Phytohabitans houttuyneae: one gene and its partner. The protein of the gene in region 1 interacts with the protein of each later gene in a pairwise test. Links are inferred from orthologs where the notes say so. Each region holds a gene or a part of one and is shown on either strand. Other genes may lie near its edges. The genes, in order: Phou_RS08445 and Phou_RS14940.

The links.
Region 2: the proteins of Phou_RS08445 (region 1) and Phou_RS14940 interact in binary tests that used the Escherichia coli proteins (3 or more experiments, as listed by UniProt). The link is inferred for Phytohabitans houttuyneae from one-to-one orthologs.

What each region holds. Positions count from the first base shown.
Region 1 is NZ_BLPF01000001.1:1,857,493-1,867,741, reverse strand. Bases 1-3,874 are described here. They hold Phou_RS08445 (error-prone DNA polymerase), read left to right. Parts: upstream 1-344; coding sequence 345-3,674; downstream 3,675-3,874. Other genes in these bases: Phou_RS08440 (hypothetical protein), read left to right, coding at 3,786-3,874; Phou_RS08450 (DNA polymerase Y family protein), read left to right, coding at 1-251. Outside these bases: more of Phou_RS08440, read left to right, coding at 3,875-4,415; Phou_RS08425 (MMPL family transporter), read right to left, coding at 5,661-7,772; Phou_RS08420 (hypothetical protein), read right to left, coding at 7,914-8,336; Phou_RS08415 (hypothetical protein), read left to right, coding at 8,379-8,915; Phou_RS08410 (hypothetical protein), read left to right, coding at 8,834-9,598; Phou_RS08405 (methyltransferase domain-containing protein), read left to right, coding at 9,735-10,249. UniProt on the Escherichia coli protein: DNA polymerase III is a complex, multichain enzyme responsible for most of the replicative synthesis in bacteria. This DNA polymerase also exhibits 3' to 5' exonuclease activity. The alpha chain is the DNA polymerase catalytic subunit.
Region 2 is NZ_BLPF01000001.1:3,372,324-3,381,622, forward strand. The notes cover bases 401-3,324. They hold Phou_RS14940 (pyridoxal phosphate-dependent aminotransferase), read left to right. Parts: upstream 401-1,229; coding sequence 1,230-2,420; downstream 2,421-3,324. Other genes in these bases: Phou_RS14935 (MmpS family transport accessory protein), read left to right, coding at 576-1,208; Phou_RS14945 (hypothetical protein), read left to right, coding at 2,649-2,843; fxsT (FxSxx-COOH system tetratricopeptide repeat protein), read left to right, coding at 2,898-3,324. Also shown: glmS (glutamine--fructose-6-phosphate transaminase (isomerizing)), read right to left, coding at 1-377; more of fxsT, read left to right, coding at 3,325-6,047; Phou_RS14955 (HEXXH motif domain-containing protein), read right to left, coding at 6,060-7,340; Phou_RS14960 (FxsB family cyclophane-forming radical SAM/SPASM peptide maturase), read right to left, coding at 7,337-8,506; Phou_RS14965 (hypothetical protein), read right to left, coding at 8,539-8,739; fxsT (FxSxx-COOH system tetratricopeptide repeat protein), read right to left, coding at 8,908-9,299. UniProt on the Escherichia coli protein: Shows aminotransferase activity with methionine and histidine as substrates, and to a lesser extent also with phenylalanine.

The DNA of each region.
Region 1 (10,249 bases):
GCACCCCGGTCGAGGTGAGCGGCCGGCTGGAGCTCAGCGCGCCGCCGGCCCGCGTCGTGATCGGGTCGGCGCGGCGAGAGAGCACCGTCGAGGTGATCGGCTGGATCGGGCCGTGGCCGGTGGACGAGCGCTGGTGGGCGCCGGAGGAGTCGCGGCGGCGGGCGCGCTTCCAGGTGGCCCTCCCCGGCGGCTGGGGCCTTCTGCTCTCGCTGGCCGGCGGTATCTGGTCGGTGGAGGCGATCTATGACTGACATCGCAGTTGATCAGGGAGTTCGTGGGCGTGTCGTCCGGCGTTTCGCTGCACCAACTCCCTGATCGACCTGGAAGGCAGGCTGGAGGTTCCCGTGGGCTTTCACAACCCCGTCCGCCCGTGGGCGGAGATGGAGCGGGTGCTCTCCGGAAAGCACGTCGTGGACCCGCTGGCCGTGGACGCCGACGGCGGCGACTCGCCGGCGTGGAGCCGCAAGCGCCCGCCGTACGAGGGGCCCGCGCTCATCCGCGCCGAGGGCGCCGTGTCCTACGCGGAGCTGCACTGCCACACCAACTTCAGCTTCCTCGACGGGGCGAGCCACCCGGAGGAGCTGGCACGCGAGGCGGCCCGGCTGGGGCTGACCGCGCTCGCGGTGACCGATCACGACGGCTTCTACGGCGTCGTGCGCTTCGCCGAGGCGGCCCGCGCCCACCAGCTGCCCACGGTCTTCGGCGCGGAGCTCTCGCTCGGCCTGCCCGGCCCGCAGAACGGGGAGCCCGACCCGGTCGGCCGCCACCTGGTGGTGCTGGCCCGGGGCCCCGCCGGGTACGCGCAGATCGCCCGCACCGTCAGCCAGGCGCAGCTGGCCGGGAAGGAGAAGGGCCGCCCGGTGTACCCCTCGATCGACGAGCTGGGCCAAGGGCTCACCGACGTGGTCGTGCTGACCGGGTGCCGCAAGGGCACCGTGCCGGCGGCGCTGCGGATCGGCGGGATGGCCGCGGCGGCCGCGGAGCTGGACCGGCTCGTGGCCGCGTTCGACTCCGAGCGCGTGCTGGTGGAGCTGACCGACCACGGCGACCCGAGCGACGGCGACCGCAACGACGCGCTCGCCGAGCTGGCCGCCGCGGCAGGACTGTCCACTGTGGCCACCAACAACGTGCACTACGCCACGCCCAAGCGGCGGCGGTTGGCCACGGCCCTCGCGGCGGTACGGGCCAGGCGCAGCCTCGACGAGATCGACGGGTGGCTGCCCGCCGCGGCCACCGCGCACCTGCGCAGCGGCGAGGAGATGGCGGCCCGGTTCGCGGGGTACCCGGGCGCGGTGGCGCGCGCCGCCGAGCTGGGCCGCGAGCTCGCCTTCGACCTGCAGCTCGTCGCGCCCAACCTGCCGGACTGGGAGGTGCCGCCGGGCCACACCGAGATGAGCTGGCTGCGCGAGCTGACCATGCGCGGGGCGCTGGAGCGGTACGGGCCGCGGGAGGCGGCACCCAAGGAGTACGCCCAGCTGGACCGCGAGCTGAAGATGATCGACGAGCTGGGCTTTCCCGGCTACTTCTTGATCGTCCACGACATCGTGGCCTTCTGCCATCGAAACCGGATCTTCTGCCAGGGGCGGGGATCAGCGGCCAACTCGGCGGTCTGCTACGCGCTCCGCATCACCAACGTCGACGCGGTACAGCACGAGCTGCTCTTCGAGCGTTTCCTGGCCCCTGAGCGGGACGGGCCGCCCGACATCGACGTGGACATCGAGTCCGACGAGCGCGAGAAGGTCATCCAGTACGTCTACGAGAAGTACGGCCGGACGCACACCGCGCAGGTCGCCAACGTGATCTCGTACCGGCCGCGGTCGGCGGTGCGCGACATCGCCAAGGCGTTCGGCTTCTCGCCGGGGCAGCAGGACGCGTGGAGCAAGCAGATCGACCGGTGGGGGAGCATCGCGGCCGTCGACGTCGACGACATCCCGCCGCGCGTGATCGAGTTCGCAAACGAGCTGCAGACGTTTCCACGCCACCTGGGCATCCACTCCGGCGGCATGGTGATCTGCGACCGGCCGGTGATCGACGTGTGCCCGGTGGAGTGGGCGCGGATGGAGAATCGCACGGTCCTGCAGTGGGACAAGGACGACTGCGCGATCGCCGGGCTGGTCAAGTTCGACCTGCTGGGGTTGGGGATGCTGTCCGCGCTCCGGTACGCGCACGACATGATCCAGGATGACCTCGACCTGAGCGGGATGCGGTTGGACGATCCCGAAATTTACGACATGTTGTGCCGGGCCGACTCGGTGGGCGTCTTCCAGGTCGAGTCGCGCGCCCAGATGGCCACCCTGCCGCGGCTGGAGCCGCGCAAGTTTTACGACCTTGTCGTGGAGGTGGCGCTGATCCGCCCCGGCCCGATCCAGGGCGGGTCCGTACATCCCTACATCCGCCGCAAAAAGGGCCTGGAAAAGGCCGAGCCGCCGCATCCGGCGATGGCGAACGCGCTCGCCAAGACCCTCGGCGTGCCGCTCTTCCAGGAGCAGCTCATGCAGCTCGCGATCGACGTCGCCGGCTTCAACGGCGCCGAGGCCGACCAGCTGCGCCGCGCGATGGGCTCGAAGCGTTCGGACGAGCGGATGGCAGCGCTCCGGGAGCGGCTCTACGCGGGCATGGCGGAGCGGGGGATCACCGGCGAGCTCGCCGACGACGTGTACCTCAAGCTCTCCTCGTTCGCCAGCTTCGGCTTTCCGGAGAGCCACGCGATCAGCTTCGCCTACCTCGTGTACGCCAGCTCGTGGCTCAAGCGCTACCACCCCGGGCCGTTCCTCGCCGCGCTGCTCAACGCCCAGCCGATGGGCTTCTACTCGCCGCAGACGCTGGTCGACGACGCGCGGCGGCACGGTGTCGAGGTGCGCCGGCCGGACATCAACGCGAGCGGGGCGAAGGCAAAGCTGGAGTACACATCGGACACCCGATGGGGGAGCGAGAAGGGCGAGCCGCCGCACCAGTGGGGGATGGGCGGCCCGGCCGTCCGACTTGGACTGTCCTATGTGCGCACGATCGGCGACGACCTCGCCGCGCGGATCGAGGAGGAGCGGGAGGGCGCCGGCCCGTACCGGGACATGGCGGACCTGGCCCGCCGGGTCGGCCTGACCGGCGCGCACATGGAGGCGCTGGCCACGGCGGACGCGTTCGCCGGCTTCGGGCTGACCCGCCGCGAGGCGCTGTGGGCCGCCGGCGCGGCGGCGGAGGAGCGGCCCGGCCGCCTCCCCGGCACCGGCAGCAGCCCCAACCCGCCGCCCACGCTGCCCGGCATGGACGCGGTCGACCGCCTGGTCGCGGACGTGTGGGCCACCGGCCTGTCGCCGGAGAGCCACCCGGCCCGCTTCATCCGGCCCCAGCTGGAGGAGGCCGGCGCGGTGCCGATAGCGCGGCTGGGCATGATCGACGGCGGCACGCGGGTGCGCGTCGGCGGCCTCGTGACCCACCGGCAGCGGCCGGCGACCGCGGGCGGGATCACCTTCATGAACCTGGAGGACGAGACCGGCATGCTCAACGTGACGTGCTCGCCGGGGCTGTGGCAGCGGTACCGAAAAGTGGCTCGCACGAGTGCCGCACTGATCGTCAGAGGCCGCCTGGAAAAGCACGACGGCGTGATCAATTTGACCGCCGACCGGCTCGATCCGATCACGCCGCCGGTGACCCCAGCGTCACGCGATTTCCGCTGATACGCCTTCGACGGTATTCCGACAGTGGTGCACGATGAGTCACTTCGCTGTGTCAATCTGTTTCGGGCCCGTGGCGAACGGCGAGTACCAAATAGCGGAATCCGGGTAGCCATGCACAACAGGACGACCTTTCTGGTCGGCGCAAAGTACCTCTTCTGGGTGTTTTTCCTTGCTGTCTACACACCGTTCTTCGTTGCCGCGCACGCGCGCTACACGTTCGGCGTGAGCAGGGCAGACGCCAAGTACACCAGGGCACAGTGCGAGACGATCTCCTGGTGCGGTGACAACCACGACGCCTTCGAGGTCGCCCAGATGACCCTGATGCGGGCGGTCGCCGGCGAGATTTGGGTGAGCGCGATCGCGGTGCTGCTGATCGATGCGATATTCCTACTGCTCGCGACGAGACATCTGAGGGGACGCCAGGTAACCGCGTCCAAAGCCAGATCGTGGTGGCGAGTGCAACTGGTCATCGTTGTGGCGTCGCTCACTATTTACCTCGCGCTCCTCGCGATCGGCGCCCGCGCTCTGCACCGCATTCCGGAAAACGCGCGGCTGGTGCCCTACCAGGAGGCGTTCTCATCGCCCTTCGCCGATGCCGCCATGATCTATTACATTGCGGTATTCGTCGCGGTAAACGTCATTTCGCTCGTGCTCAACCGCGCGCTGTCCCGCCGCCTCGCGGCCGGCAACCCAGCCGTGCCAGCCCAGCGGTCGGCCCGCGTCCTGGTCCCAGAAGACTGACCGCTCGCCATCGGTCCGCGCCGCTGAACGGGCGAGGGTGGCGACGCGGATTGGCAGGTCGGGCCGCATCGGGACTCCGCGGCGAACCGGACGTGCTCGTGGCCGGCTCCGGAGATCTTGGCGAGTTGGCGTCGCTCGACCTTCGGAGTTGGGATTGCTTCCGTGCGACAGCCGCCGGTGTCCTCCCATGCAAGATCCACCTGTCTGGTCTGCCCTACCCGTGCTTCTGTAGATCTTTCGAGCGCGAGTGCGCGAGTCCGTCCGCGGTTCGGCGCCGTCGTCGCGGTCCGTGACTGTCGATCAGTCGGGTTCGGTGTGCGCTTCGAGATCTTGGTAAGTTGGCGCGTAATTTCGACGCTAACTTGCCAAGATCTGGCGGATCGGGCTCCTGGGTTGAGCTGGGCGACCGCGGAGGGTGAGGCGGTGACCGCGAAAGGACTCCAGACGACGAAACTCCGAAAGTCGAGGCGTCGCTATGGCGGCCCCAAACTCGCCAAGATCTCGTATCTTGTTTGCTCCCCGCAACGACGCTGCACTGTGGACGGATGCGGGTCGGCCGCCGAACGGGCGGGCCCGGACACTCTGCGGCTGCGGCCTTGCCGTTGCTTGAGTTGGCCGGGCGGGGTGCCTTCGGAGAGGTAGTGGCGGTCGCCGGTTTTGCCATTCGTCGTGGGCTTCGACCAGGACCGCGCCGGCTGGGTGGAGCAGGGGGCTCGGCGGTGGGAACGCACCGACCGCGTCTGCGCGGCGTCTGATCTCATTGTTCAGCCGTTCCAGGGGGTTGGTGGAAGAACGACCCCGACCGCAGCCTCGGGATCCGCAGCCTCAAATCACCCGCCGTCGTGGTCAGGGGACGATGGCCGTTGCGCTGCGGGGTCCGAATGCCGGTGCGGTAGTGGAGTTCGGCGCCGATCACCGCGGTGGGCTCGGCCTCGATCAAAGGCGTGGTAGAGCGTTTCGGCCGCCTGACGGACCGATCGCCGACCTCGGCGGCCCGGAGTTGGTCCAGCACGTGCAGCAGGGCGGACGGCGGCACGCCGGACAAGGTCAACTCGGGACCACGGCCGGCCCTGGCAGACCTTGGTGAGTTGGCGGCGATATGGCGCACCAACCCGCCAAGATCTCTATCGTGCTTGCTCCCCGCAACGGCGCTGCACTGTAGACGGACCCGCCCGAGGCTGCATCAAGCCGCGGTCCGGTCCGCCGGCGCCCACAAGCGGGCAGCGGCGGACCCGGAAAACCCAGCTAGCGCACCGCCGGTGCCGGCTCGGGTGCCGTCGCGGACGGGATCTCGTCCGGCACCTTCGCCAGCTTGCTCGGGTGCCACATGTGGCGGCCGATGTCCAGGTTGAGTGCGGTGACCAGCACCGCGCGGACGACGATCGTGTCCAGGAGGACGCCGAACGCCACCGCGAACCCGATCTCCGCGAACGCCGTCAGCGGCAGCGTCGCCAGCACCGCGAACGTGCCGGCCAGCACCACGCCCGCCGACGTGATCACGCCGCCCGTCGCGGCGAGGCCGATCAGGGCGGCCTTCTTGGTGCCGTGGCGGACGGACTCCTCGCGCACCCGGGTCATCAGGAAGATGTTGTAGTCGATGCCGAGCGCGACAAGGAACACGAACACGAACAGCGGCAGCGAGCTGTCCGCGCCGCCGAAGCCGAACACGTGCCGGAAGACCAGCGCGCTCACGCCCAGCGCCGCGGCGAAGGAGAGCACCACGGTCGCGACGAGCACGAGTGGGGCGATGATCGCGCGGAGCAGGATGCACAGGATCACCAGCACGACGAGCAGCACGATCGGGATGATCAGGTTGCGGTCGTGGCGGGCCGCGGTCTGCAGGTCGAGGTTGATCGCGGTCTGGCCGCCGACCTGGGCGTCCGCGCCAGGCACCGCGTGCACGCGGTCCCGTGCCCGTTCGACCGTGTCGTACGCCTCCGGGCTGTCCGGCGGCGACGTGAGCGTGCCCTCCAGGTAGGCCACGCCGTCGCGGACCACCGGCTCGCGCACCGAGGACGGCTCGATGCCCGGTGTACCGGCGAACGCGGTGCGCACCTCCGCCGCCTGCGCGGCGTTGCTGACCACGGCGACCGGGGTGCCGACGCCGGCCGGGAAGTGCCGCGCGAGCACCTCCTCGCCCACGATCGAGTCGGGGTTGCCGCGGAACGACTCCTTGTTGGTCAGGCCGGTCGCGTCGAGCTGGACCAGGCCGATCGCCATGATGGCGAGCACCACGCTCGTGGTGATCCAGGTGACGCGGGGCGCGCGGGCGATGCGGCGACCGACCTTGGCCCACACGCCGGTGGTGGTCGGCTCGGCGGTGCCCTCCTTCGGGCGCACCGGCCAGAAGATCCACCGGCCCACGGTGACCAGGAGCGCCGGGAGCAGCGTGAGCATGACCGCGAGGCCGACCACGATGCCGATCGCGGCGACGGGGCCGAGGCCGCGGGTGGAGTTCGTCTCGGCGAAGAGCAGGCAGATCATGCCGATCGCCACGGTGGCCGCGCTCGCGATGATCGCCGGGCCGGCGCGGTGCAGGGCGACCGCCATCGCCTCGTGCCGGTCGTGGTGGCGGCGCAGTTCTTCCCTATATCGGGCGACGAGCAGCAGCGCGTAGTCGGTGCCGGCGCCGAACACAAGCACTGTCAGGATGCCCGCGCTCTGCGAGTTGACGGTGAGGTCGGCGTGCTTGGCGAGCAGGTAGATCACCGCCTGGGCGCACGTGAGCGCGACGCCAGCAGAGATCACCGGGAGCAGCCACAGCACCGGGCTGCGGTAGGTGAACAGCAGGATCACCACGACCACCGCGATCGTGGCGAACAGCAGCGTGCTGTCTATGCCCTCGAACGCCTCGGCCGAGTCCGCGGCGCTGCCGGCGGGGCCGGTGACGTGCACCTCGAGGCCGTTGGCGCCCGACTCCGCGGTCGCCATGATCGAGTCGACCATGGAGCCGGCCAGCTCCCAGCCCTCGGGGCCGAGGTTGAGCGGCACGTAGATCTGGGCCGCCTGCCCGTCCGTCGAGAACGCGGGACCCTGCACCTGACCGTCGAGGTCCTCGAGCTGCCCGAACTGCTGCGCGTCGGCCGCCACCTTCGCCTTGTCGGCGTCGGTCAGGCCGGACGGGCGCTCGTAGACGACGACCGCGGGCAGCATGTCCGGTGAGGAGAACGCGGCCTGCTTGTCGAGCACCTGGGTGGACTCGGCGCTGCCCGGCAGCCAGGACTTGACCTGGTCATCCTGGACGCTGGACAGCTTGCCCGCGAGGGGACCGGCGATCGCGACGACCACCAGCCAGAACACGATGATGAGGTATTTCGTCCGGCGCCCGGTCAGCAGTCCGGCGAAGTTTCTGGTCATGAATCCCCCGTGGACACACGCATTCGATTCGGCTACATGTTGCGCCGTGCACGCCGGTCGCGCATCGTCAATACGCATCGGCTTACGCCCCTGATACCCCTAAGGGACGACGGACGTACCTGTCCGTTTTCAGAAATGCCCTCATTCCCTGCTCAGCGCCTGCTCGAGAAGCGTGGCGAGCGGGATCGACTCGCCGTCCCGTCCGCCGCGGCCGACCACGAGCGGCGGATCATCACCCCGGAGGGTGACGCCGGTGATGCGGGCCCGCAGGCTGGCCGGCACGGCGAGCAGGTGGAAGACGCCATCCTCAGCGACGGCTATCGATCGATCCGCTTTCAGGTACCAGCCCCGCAGCCCGGTCCGGTACCGGCCCCGGCCGCTGTACGCCCGCGCCACCAGCGGTTCCGTCGCCAGGCCCCGCTCGCGCGCCCGGCGGACGAAGTCGGCCACCAGCGCACGCGCCTGCGCGACCTCCACCGCCCTCAGGCGCTCTTGAGCTTCGGCGTGTACGGTGACCGCGTGGCGCCGACGCCTGTGCCACTCTGCCTGGTCGTCGGTGCTCATAGCCCGACCCTACGATCCCCCGTTGAGGAAGGGAGCAGCACCGTGCACGAGGGACGCTGCCATGGCGGCCCACTGGACGGTCAGGTGCGGATCAGTCGCTACCCCAGCGGGTTTCTCCTGGGCGACAAGCCCAGCGGGCGGGCGTGGTTCTACGACTGGCGCGACGGCGCCTTCCACGTCCGCGACCCCGAGCCGCAGCCGCTGACCGACGATCTCGCCATCGACTGCGCCATCGGCCAGGAGTACGACGTGCTCGCCCTGCCCGACCCATCCGCCGCCCCGGTGACCAGCGCCCGCGACGTGGCCCTCTCGGCCATCGCCGAGGCCGCGTCCGAGGCCGACGGTGACGACCTCGCCATCCTGGCCGGCAACCCCAACCCGAGCCGCATCTCCGCCGCCATCTGGCGACTGTGGACCGACTTCGACCGCTTCGAGCCTTCGGCGCTGCTCGGCGGGTGTATGCGGCGAAACCCGGCTACCACAACTACCGCAACGCGTTGCCACCGTCCGACTACTCGGTTCGCGACGTCGCCGCCGACCGCAAGGGCTCGGGCACGCTGGCGTCGGCGATCGACCTGAGCATGTCCGACGCCGCCATGCGCAACTACACGGGGCGGCTGGACAGCGCGGCCCGTTCGCGCGACCCACGCCTCTACACACCGCGCGGGCCGGTGCTGCGCGAGTTCATCGGCACGAAAAACAGCAGCACTGTCTACTGCTACGTGCTCACCGGCGGGCGGCCGCTCGGCGTCGGCGCCGACGCGGGGCCCGACCCGGGACGCGACGAGACCCACCTGTGGCACATCCACCTTTCGATCATCCGGCAGTTCTGTGAGGACTGGTCCGCCCTTGACGGTGTCCTGTCCGTGCTCCGCGGGGAGTCCCTCGCGGTCTGGCAGGGCAGATCGGAGTACAACGAGATGACCCCCCAGCAGGCCCAGCAGCTTCGGGACGCGCACTACACCACGGCAGTTGCCATCCCCAACCCCACCGGCGACGGCAAGGTGCCGCTGCACGTGTGGGCCGGTTGGATGACCGACGCGGTCAAGGCCCTCGCCACCGCCGTGGGCAACGTCGACGAGGAGACGAAGACTCAGCTCCAGCTCGACCTGACCAGCATCCAGGTCGGCATCGACGCGGTGCCCGACCAGGTCGTGCAGGCGTTCGGGCCGGGCGACGAGCCGGAGGACATCGCGCTGCGGCTGCGCGCCATGCTCGGCGACAAGGCCACGGCGGTCGGCCAGATCCTCGCTCGTGGCTGACGGATAAACCGTTAAGCGCGATTACAGTGGACAGCCTGGTGGCGGAGGCCGTGGGGCTCCGCCACCTGTGGTCCCGGCCCCTGGCATAGGCTGCGGAAATGAGCGGGTGCCGCGAGGCCACGGAGCGAGGTAGGGCATGGAGTTGACCCGCGCACAGCGCAGCGGACCGCGGACCGCCGTCGTCTGGGCGGCCCTGCGTCGCGAGATCGAGCGGCAGAGCGGCCGCGCGCTCACCGTGCTCGACGTGGGCGGCGGCACCGGCGGATTCGCCGTGCCGCTCGCCGAAGACGGCCACCGCGTGACGGTCGTCGACGCCAGCCCGGACGCGCTCGCCGCGCTGACCCGCCGGGCCGCGGAGGCCGGGGTCGCCGACCGGATCCGGGCCGTGCAGGGCGACGGCGACGCGCTCGCCGGCCTGGTCGAGCCGGGCGCGGCCGACCTGGTGCTGTGCCACTCCGTGCTGGAGGTCGTCGACAGCCCCGCCGGCGTGGTGGGCGCGGTCACCGCCGCGCTGCGCCCGGGTGGGGCGGCGAGCGTGCTCGTGGCCGGCAAGGCGGCCGCGGTGCTCGCCCGCGCGGTCAACGGCCATCTCGCCGACGCCGCGGCGCTCCTCACCGACCCGCACGGCTGCGCCGGACCCAAGGACACGCT
Region 2 (9,299 bases), 1.5 Mb from region 1 along the record:
CTGGCGAACTCGATGCCCTCGGCCTCGAGCTCCGCGCGGAGCTTGGCGAAGTTTTCGATGATGCCGTTGTGGATCACCGCCACGCGGCCGTCGCGGGACATGTGTGGATGGGCGTTTCGGTCGGTGGGGCCGCCGTGGGTGGCCCACCGGGTGTGGCCGATCGCGGTGGTGCCCTCGCCGATGCCGGCGGTGGGTGTCTCGGCCAGGATCTTTTCCAGGTTGGACAGCTTGCCGGCCCGCTTTTCGGTCAGCAGGCGGTCGCCGGCCACCACGGCGACGCCCGCCGAGTCATACCCTCGGTATTCGAGCCGGCGCAGCCCGTCCAGCACGATGCCCAGCGCCGGTCGGGCGCCGACGTAGCCCACGATTCCACACATGGCCCGCAGCGTAACCCACTTTCGCTCACCACGCTTGCTCGAAAGCCCCCCTATCGCTCACCCGACATGAGCGTTTGCGGCAATCGAGGGAAGAATCGGACACCGGACTTGCCCAGCGGGCCGATCGTGGAACACCGTGACTCGCCGCCGTCCTTATCCGGGGAAGATCCGGAGTTTTATCCGGGGGGACAACACCCGATGACATACCCGCCGCCGTACGAGCCGCAACCTGGCACGCATCCGACCCAGCCGGTGCCGCCCCCGCCCACGTCGTCGCCGCCCACCACGCCTTACCCGGCCTACCTCGGTGCACCCGCCGCGCCGCCCCGGCCGCCCCGGTCCAACGGGCCGATCCTGGCGGTGGTGATCGCGCTGGCCGTGCTGCTCGTGGGCGGCGCCGTGACCGCCGGTGTGCTGCTGGTCCGCAGCGGCGACGACCCCGGCACGATCACCACGGACCCCACGCGGGACATCGAGACACCGCGGGTCGAGCAGACCGAGCCGGAGCCCGGCGCCACCGGTGGCTACGGCGCCGACAACCCGGGCGCCGGCCAGAAGGTGGTGTACGAGGTGACCGGCGACGGTCCGGTGAGTCTCGTCTTCGTCAAGGACGACGGCCGGACGCCGGAGCGGGCCACCGACACCGACCTGCCGTGGCGCAAGGAGCTCACGCTCGCGGAGGGCGCCGCCCTGGTCAGCGTGACCGCCATCCGCAGCGCCGGCGGTGAGGGCAGCATCGAGTGCCGGATCACCATCGACGGCGAGGAGGTCGCGAAGAAGTCCGCGAGCGGCACCTTCGCCACCGCCACGTGCTCGAAGCTCATCTTCTAGGCACGCCGTTACGCTGGCCCGGTGACCACCATCGACAGCGATCCCGGCGTGCACCGGATGCGGGTCTTCGGCACCACGATCTTCGCCGAGATGTCGGCCCTGGCCGTGCGCCACGGTGCGGTCAACCTGGGCCAGGGCTTCCCGGACACCGACGGGCCGCCGGAGATGCTGGAGGCGGCCGTCGAGGCGCTGCGCACCGGGCACAACCAGTACCCGCCCGGCGCCGGCGTCCCCGCGCTCAGGGCGGCCGTCTCGGCACACCAGCGGCGGTTCTGGGGGCTTGAGTACGACCCGAACGGCGAGGTGCTGGTCACCGCCGGCGCCACCGAAGCCATCGCGGCGGCGATCCTGGGCCTGTGCGAGCCCGGCGACGAGGTGGTCTGCTTCGAGCCCTACTACGACTCGTACGCGGCCTCGATCGCGCTCGCCGGCGCGGTCCGGCGGCCGGTGACACTCCGCCCCGGCGCCGGCGGGCGGTACGCGTTCGACCCCGCCGAGCTGCGCGCGGCGTTCGGGCCGCGCACCCGGCTGGTGCTGCTCAACTCGCCGCACAACCCCACCGGCAAGGTCTTCACCCGGTCCGAGCTCACCCAGATCGCCGAGCTGTGCCAGGAGCACGGTGCGTACGCGGTGACCGACGAGGTGTACGAGCACCTTGTCTTCACCGACGCGAGGGACGCGCACATCCCGCTCGCCACCCTGCCCGGCATGCGCGAGCGCACCGTGCGCATCTCCTCGGCGGGCAAGACCTTCTCGTGTACCGGCTGGAAGATCGGCTGGGCGAGCGGCCCCGCCGCCCTGGTCACCGCGGTGACGCGGGTCAAGCAGTTCCTCACGTACGTCAACGGTGGGCCGTTCCAGCCCGCCGTGGCCGTGGCGCTGGATCTGCCGGACAGCTACTACGAGGGCTTCCGCGCCGGGCTGCAGGCGCAGCGCGACCAGCTCGTGGCCGGCCTGACCGACGCCGGCTTCGGTGTGCTCCCGTCCGAGGGCACCTACTTCGTGACCACCGACATCAGCCCGCTGGGCGGTACGGACGGCATGGAGTTCTGCCGCTCGCTGCCCGAGCGCCTGGGTGTCGCGGCCGTGCCGACCGAGGTGTTCTACGACGACCCGCAGGCGGGAAAGCGGCTCGTCCGTTTTGCCTTCTGCAAGCGCCCGGAAGTGATCGACGAGGCCGTGCGCCGCCTGCGCGGAGCGCGAGCGGGCTGAGCGTGACCAGCGGCGCGGGGTGAGGCCGCGGGAGCAACGGTCCGGACCACCGCGGACATCGCGGTAGCTCGGGTCTTCTCGCTCTTGCTCTTAAAGAACCGTCAGCGCAACTCCTTCTGCGCGGGTTCGGACGCCGCGTCGGGCTGTGGGCAGCGGGTGGCGGGCCGGCCGTGACCGGGTGGCGCGGGCGGGCGAGGCCGAGCCGGTGGTCCGCTAACGACGTGTCCCGTGAGCTGGTTTTTCGTACGTTCGACCATGGCGGATCACCCGGCTGCGATTGTTCTTGAGCGAAGCGTCGTCGATCTCGGTCAAAACAGAAAATCCGTTTGTGCCCAAGAAGTGGTGGTCGTCAGCGAAGCGCTTGGTCAGGCCGGGAATTCCGTTTACCATTCGTGGCAGACATTCGGATCGCGTGGGAAATGAGCACCCGTGTCAGAAACCGCGACGGCGGACAAGCCGTTTGATGCCCTGGTAGAGGTGTTGTTGCAGGTCCCCGCGCTGAGGGATCAGGCCGAGCGCGACCGCGTGGTCAACGATACCGCCGCTGTCCTGCGTCGCGCGTTCACGACTCGACGCGCTTCCGATACGCGCGGTGATCTGTTATCGCTGATCCATTCCTACAGCCTGCTCAGCGGCGGCGTGGTGGCCTTCAGCAGCATCGTGGCGGACCGGTATCCGGAACCGTCGGCTCTGCGTGCGCACGACCTGGCCCGCGAAATCAGGGGATCGTTGCTGCTCTCGGCACCTGATCGTCAGGATCTGTGTCGAATGCTCGGCGAGGTTGGCATTACGGCGGTTTTCAAGGCGCGCGGCGAGCTGTCCGAGGTGCCGGAGCTCAAGGACTTCGGCGTCTGGGAGGACTGGGCCGCCGTAATCCGGATCATGGAGCGGCAGCCTGCCCCCGAGGGCGAGGCGCCACCGCTGCTCGGATTCGTCGTACGCCTCGCCGACCTCGTCGACCGCACGCGGGCCGGTGCCCTGCGGCGCTGGGCGGCGAGCGTCGCCGGCGGTCTCGGTGCCACCGAGTCGATCGCCGCGGCGCTGGGGCCAGAGGAGCGGGACGACGAGGACCTCGGCGCGCCACGCCGGCGCCCGGCCGGCGCCCGCACGATCCGGGGCGGCGTGCCCCTTCAAAACCGCAACTTCACCGGCCGGGTGGAGCTGCTCGACCGCCTCGCCCGCACCCTCGCCTCGGGGTCCAAGGCGGCGGTGCTTCCGCACGCTGTTCACGGCATGGGTGGCGTCGGCAAGACCCAGCTGGTGCTCGAGTACGTGTACCGCCACCTGGATGACTACAACCTCGTCTGGTGGTTGCCCGCCGACTCCGCCTCCGGCGTGCTGACCTCGCTGGAGCAGCTCGCCCGGGAGCTCGGGATCCGACCGGGCGACAACGCGCAGCAGACCGCCCGCCTGGTGCTCGACGCCCTCGCCGCCGGAGCGCTGAAGTGGCTGCTGGTGTACGACAACGCCAACGACCTCGACTCGATCGACGAGTACGTGCCCTCCACCGGTGGAGATGTCGTCGTCACGACGCGCAACAGGGAGTGGGCGGCCGTCGGTCTGTCCATCGAGGTTGACGTCTTCCAGCGCGAAGAGAGTGTCGAGCTGCTGCGGCGGCGGACCGGAAACGGGATCAGCGAGGAGGACGCCGACCGCCTGGCCGAGCGCCTCGGCGACCTGCCGCTGGCGCTGGAGCAGGCGGCGGCCTGGCACCTGCTCACCCAGATGCCGGTCAGCCAGTACATCGGTCTGCTGGAGCAGCATCAGAAGGAGCTGCTGTCGGAGGGGAAACCGGCCGGTTACCCCATGTCGGTGGTCACGTTCGTGACGCTGGCGCTGGATAAGCTGCGCGCTGACGCCCCGGCCACGGCGCAGCTGCTGGAGCTCTTCGCCTTCCTGGGTGGTGAGGGAGTCTCGGTGTCGCTGCTGCGCTACGGCCGCGACGCGGACGTCGTGCAGCCCTTGCGCGCGCTGCTGGGCGACACGATCAGGATCAACCGCGCGGTCCGCGACCTCAACCAGTACGGCTTGGTCAAGGTCGACAACGACCAGCGCCTCGAGGTGCACCGCCTCGTCCAGAGCGTGCTCCACGACCTGCTCGACGAGCAGCGGGCCGCGGAGACGCTGCGCAGCGCCCAAAACCTGCTGGCCAAGGCCAACCCGGGAGACCCCGACGAGGAGGACGACCGCACCGCCCTCGACCGGCAGCGCGAGATCGGCCCGCACCTGCGCCCGGCCAAGATGATCACGGCGAAGCGGATGGAGGCGCGGTCGACGGTGCTCGACCATATCCGCTACCTGTACAACATGGGCGACTACGAGAACAGCCGCCGGCTCGCCGACGACGCGGTCAAGGAATGGGAGAGCGACGACAGCCACCCGCGGTTGGGTCCGGACGGCGAGTTGACGCTCCAGGCCAAGGCCCACATCGCGAACGCCATGCGCGCGCTCGGTGAAAGCGCGCCGGCCGACGAGCTGACCAACGACACCTACGCGCGCATGCGGCGGTTTCTCGGCGAGACCGCCAAGTCGACCCTGGTGCTGGGCAACCAGATCGGCCAGGCCATGCGTATCCGTGGCGAGTACGCGGACTCGCTTACATTCGATCGGGAGTCGCTCGACCGGCACAAGGAGGTGAAGGATCTACCGGAGCACTACATCCTGCGTGCGCAGTCCAACCTGGCGGTCGCCCACCGCATGGTCGGCGACTTCGTCGAGGCGGCGCGGCTGGACCGGGAGATCGTCGATCGGATCGAGGCCAGGGGCCGCTCCGACAACAGCTTCCGCGCCCTGGAGACGTACATCAACATCGCCCGTGACTACTACGGGCTCGGTGCCTATCAGGCCGGGCTCGCGGTGCTGGAAGGGTGGCGCGGTGCGCTGATGGAGAGGCGCAGCAGCGGCCACCGCATCGTGCTGCTGTCCGGCCGGACGTACGGCATCACGCTGCGCAAGGCCGGCCGGCTGCGGGAGGCGGCCGACGTGCTGGGCGAAAACCTGGAGCAGACCCGGCGCCGGTTCGGCGAAAACCACGAGTACACCGTGGCCGCCCTGTCGAGCTACGGCAACGCGCTGCGGCAGCTGGGTGACGTGTCCGGCGCGCTGGAGCTGATCGTGGACGCCTCAGGCCGCTACCGCGAGTTTTTCGGCGAGCACCACCCCTTGACGCTCATCACCGACATCAACGAGGCCGTGGCCCGGCGGGCCCAAGGTGACAACGACGCCGCGTTGGCACTGGACCTCCGCGCGTACGAGCTGCTCGCCGAGGTGCTCGGGAGCGACCACCCGTACACGCTCTGCGCGGGTACGTCGCTCGCCACCGACTACGCCCTGCACGGCGAGGCGGCCAGAGCCCGGGCCTTGTCGACGGAGGTGCTGGAGCGCAGCCGGGTGACATCGGGCGGTCCGCACGAGGCGCGCGACAACGCCGAGCACCCGTACCTGCTGGCTCGCGCGGTCAACCTCGCTCACGACATGCGCGCGACCGGCGACGGGGACGAGGCGGCGGCACTCCTGCGCGACGCGGTGTCCGGCCTGCGCCAGACGTTGGGCGCCACCCATCCCGAGGTCGTCGACGCGGAGCAGGGCAAGCGGCTCGAGGGCGACGTCGAGGCGCCGCCCACCTGACCGCGAGCCTTCTCAGGTGGCGTTGGCGGCCCGCCAGCGCTCGTGCAGCTGACGCTGGCGCTGCTCGGCACGTCGCGCCACGGCGGTCGGCACCGGCTCGGCGAGCAGCGCGTCGGTGAAGTGCCGCAGGTGCGCGGCGAACCGGGCACCGACCGGCGTGAGCGCTCCCGAGCCTTCCAGCGTCGCGAGGCTCTGAGCCACCTGGAGGCGTGCGTTCGCGAACTCCTGCTCCGCCGCGTCGGTCACGCCGGGTACACCCCGCAGCGCCCGCCACGTGTCCGCCACGCCGGCGAACGCGTACACACCCTGCAACAGGCCGGCCAGCGGCCGGGCGTCGGTCCGCCACGGGGCGAAGTACCGGCGTTCGTCGGCCGGGTCGCTCAGCTGCACGAGGTCGAGCAGGGCGCTGAGCTTCGCGTGCTGGTACTCGTGGACCAAGGTGACCGCGAAGTCCGCGGCGGTGGCCGGCCGGGTCAACCCGAAGACGCCGAACACGTGCCGGATCGTGGCGCTGCGTGCCGAGCGGCCGTCGCCTTGCAGGGGCACGAGCGCGCGCAGGCCGGCGGCGATCTCGGCGGCCCGGTACGGCACGCGCTCGGTGAGCAGGTGCCAGGCCTCGGTGAAGAGCTCCTGCCAGTGTGCGAACTCGGCGGCCGACAGGCGGGGGGCCGGGGGAGCGTGGTAGCCGTGCCGGTAGGGATCGACATCGTCGAGCGCCAGCTTCGCCCGGACCGTGCCGGAGCCGGCCACGAGCGTCCGGACCGGTTGCCAGCCGTCGTCCGCCGCGCCGGTCACGGTGACGGGGCCGCGGCCGGCGTCGACGGTCAGCGTCCCGCCCGCGCTGGTGACCCGGGCGTGACGGGCCTCGCCGACCGCCAGCCGGCCCACTCCGGGCAGCGCGACGGCGCCGTCGCGGACCGGCACCGTCATCTCGGTGTCCACGCGAGCGGCGGCGCAGGTGACGGCCGCGACCGCGCCGAGGTGCGCCACGTCGTCCCGCTCGGCGCGTCCCTGCGCGACCGCCCGGCTGACGATGGCGACCCAGGCCCCGACCAGCGGCGAGCCCAGCACCCGGGCCGCCTCGGCGGACGCGGCCGCCCGGGCCGCCTCCAGCGCGTGCACGATGCGGTCCCGGTCCGCCGCCGGCCCCGACCACCGCCGCAGCAGGTTGGCGATCAGCAGGAGGTGCTTGCTCAGCTGCGCCTCGGCGAGCGCCCGGGACGCGCCACGCCCGCCGGTGCTCGCGGCGAGCCCGCTGAGCAGGGTCGCGGGGAGCCGGTGGTACGCCGTCACGCGGTCACCGCCCCGGCGAGAGCCCGCACGTCCGTGGCCACCCGCGCCCGCACGTGGTCGACGAACAGCCGCAGGTCGGCACAGTAGACGGACGGGTTCCGGAACCCGGCGCCCGGCCGGTACCGGTGCGCGTAGTGGCCGCCTCCGCACACGCGACGCACCGGGCAGGCGGCGCACTCCTGGCCGAGGGCGGCCAGGCCGATCTGGCGGGCCACCACGCCGGGGTGGGTCAGGGCCGTGTCGAACTCGTCGTCGCGCACGTTCAGCCCGGTGGCGCACGCCCCCTCGTACGCCGACTTCAACGCGTCGACCTGCTCGATCGCGCCATCCGACTCGACGACGACGAGGGCGGCGGGACTGAGCCCGATCTGCTCCGACCGGGAGGCGCCGCCGAGTGTCAGGTCCACGACACTCTCGAACAGCCGGACCGGCACCGCGTCCGGATCGCCGTGCCACGCGTCGAACGCGCCGACCAGCCACCTGCCGTAGGCCGTCGGGCTGTCGCCCGGTCGTGCGGGAGGGGAGCCCCAGTTGGCGTGGGGCAGCAGGAAGTCGATCCCCGGCGGGTCGAACGCGCGCAGGCTCCGGTAGCACGCAACCGGGTCCGTGTCGGGCGCGACGGTGCAGAGCAGACCGCCGAAGCCGTCGCGGTGCTCCGGCCGGGCCAGCAGCTCCAGCGCCCGGCGCACCGACGCGAAGCTGCCGCGGCCCGCGTGGGTGACGCGGTGGCGGTCATGGGTCTCGGCGACGCCGTCCACGCTCACGGCGACCGTGATGCGGTGCCGGCGCAGCTCGCGCAGCGCCGCCTCGTCCAGCAGGACCCCGTTGGTCTGTAGCCCCAGGCGCAGGTCGCAGCCGGGGGGCAGCGCCGCACGCAGCGCGGCGGCCAGCTGACCGAGCTTGGCAGCGCCGAGCAGCATCGGCTCGCCGCCGTGCAGCACCACCTGTACACGGCGCAGGTCATGGGCGCGCACGTGGCGGCCGAGTCGATCGGCGAACGCGGTGAACACCGCGGCCGGCATCACGTCCGGGCGGCCGCGCCAGGTCTGGTCGGCGTGCGTGTAGACGTAGCAGTACGAGCACGCCAGATTGCACCGCTGATGGACCTTGACGATGAACTCATGGAACGGCCGCGGCCGCCAACCCCCGTCGAGGAGAGCCGCCACGTCGAAATCCTGGTACGGCCAGCCGGCCGATGTCATGACTCGTCAAGAAAGGAGCTGAAAGCCGACAGCACCCCATTGGGATCGTTGAGGCCGGATTGCAGGCGCCGGATGGAGCGCAGGACCGGCGAGTCGCCGTCAGCATCCAGTAGATGATTGAGGGAAATCCCTGCGACATCGACGAGCCCGGCGTCCTGCGGCGTGGAGCCCGCGCCTGATCCAGCTGCATCCACCACCGGCTGTCCTCCACCATATGGCATGTCCGTTCAACCCCCGCAGCCAAGCGCATCATGAAACGGCCGGGCGGCGTAAGACGCCGTCCAGCCCGAATTGGTTCCAGTGTTCACTCCATTGGAGGATCTTGGCGGTCCGACCATCAGCTGGTTGACAAGACTTGTCAAAACTTAAAGCAGCGGTGGCTCGATGACGCAGTCCAATCTATCCCCGCGTGTGATAGTGGAAACCATCGGATGATCTTGGCCGTAGAGGCCTTCCACTTGTTGCAGCACCCGCTGGCGCGTGCTCGACGCCTTGGGACCGTCGACCGCGATGAGGTCGACCGCCAGATTGGCCTCGGCCGCGATCACGTCCGGATGGTCGGGGCGGGGGTGTACCCGTTTCGCGAGCTCGACGGCCCGCCGGGAGGCGGTCAGCCGGTTCGGGTGCCCGCTCTGGGCGTAGTCCGAGGCCAGGTTCACCGCCGCCGCGACGGCGAACGGATGATCCTGTCCAACCTTGTCGAGCAGTGCCTCGCTGCTCGCGCCGTCGATACGCATGGCCTGGCCGAGCTCACCCC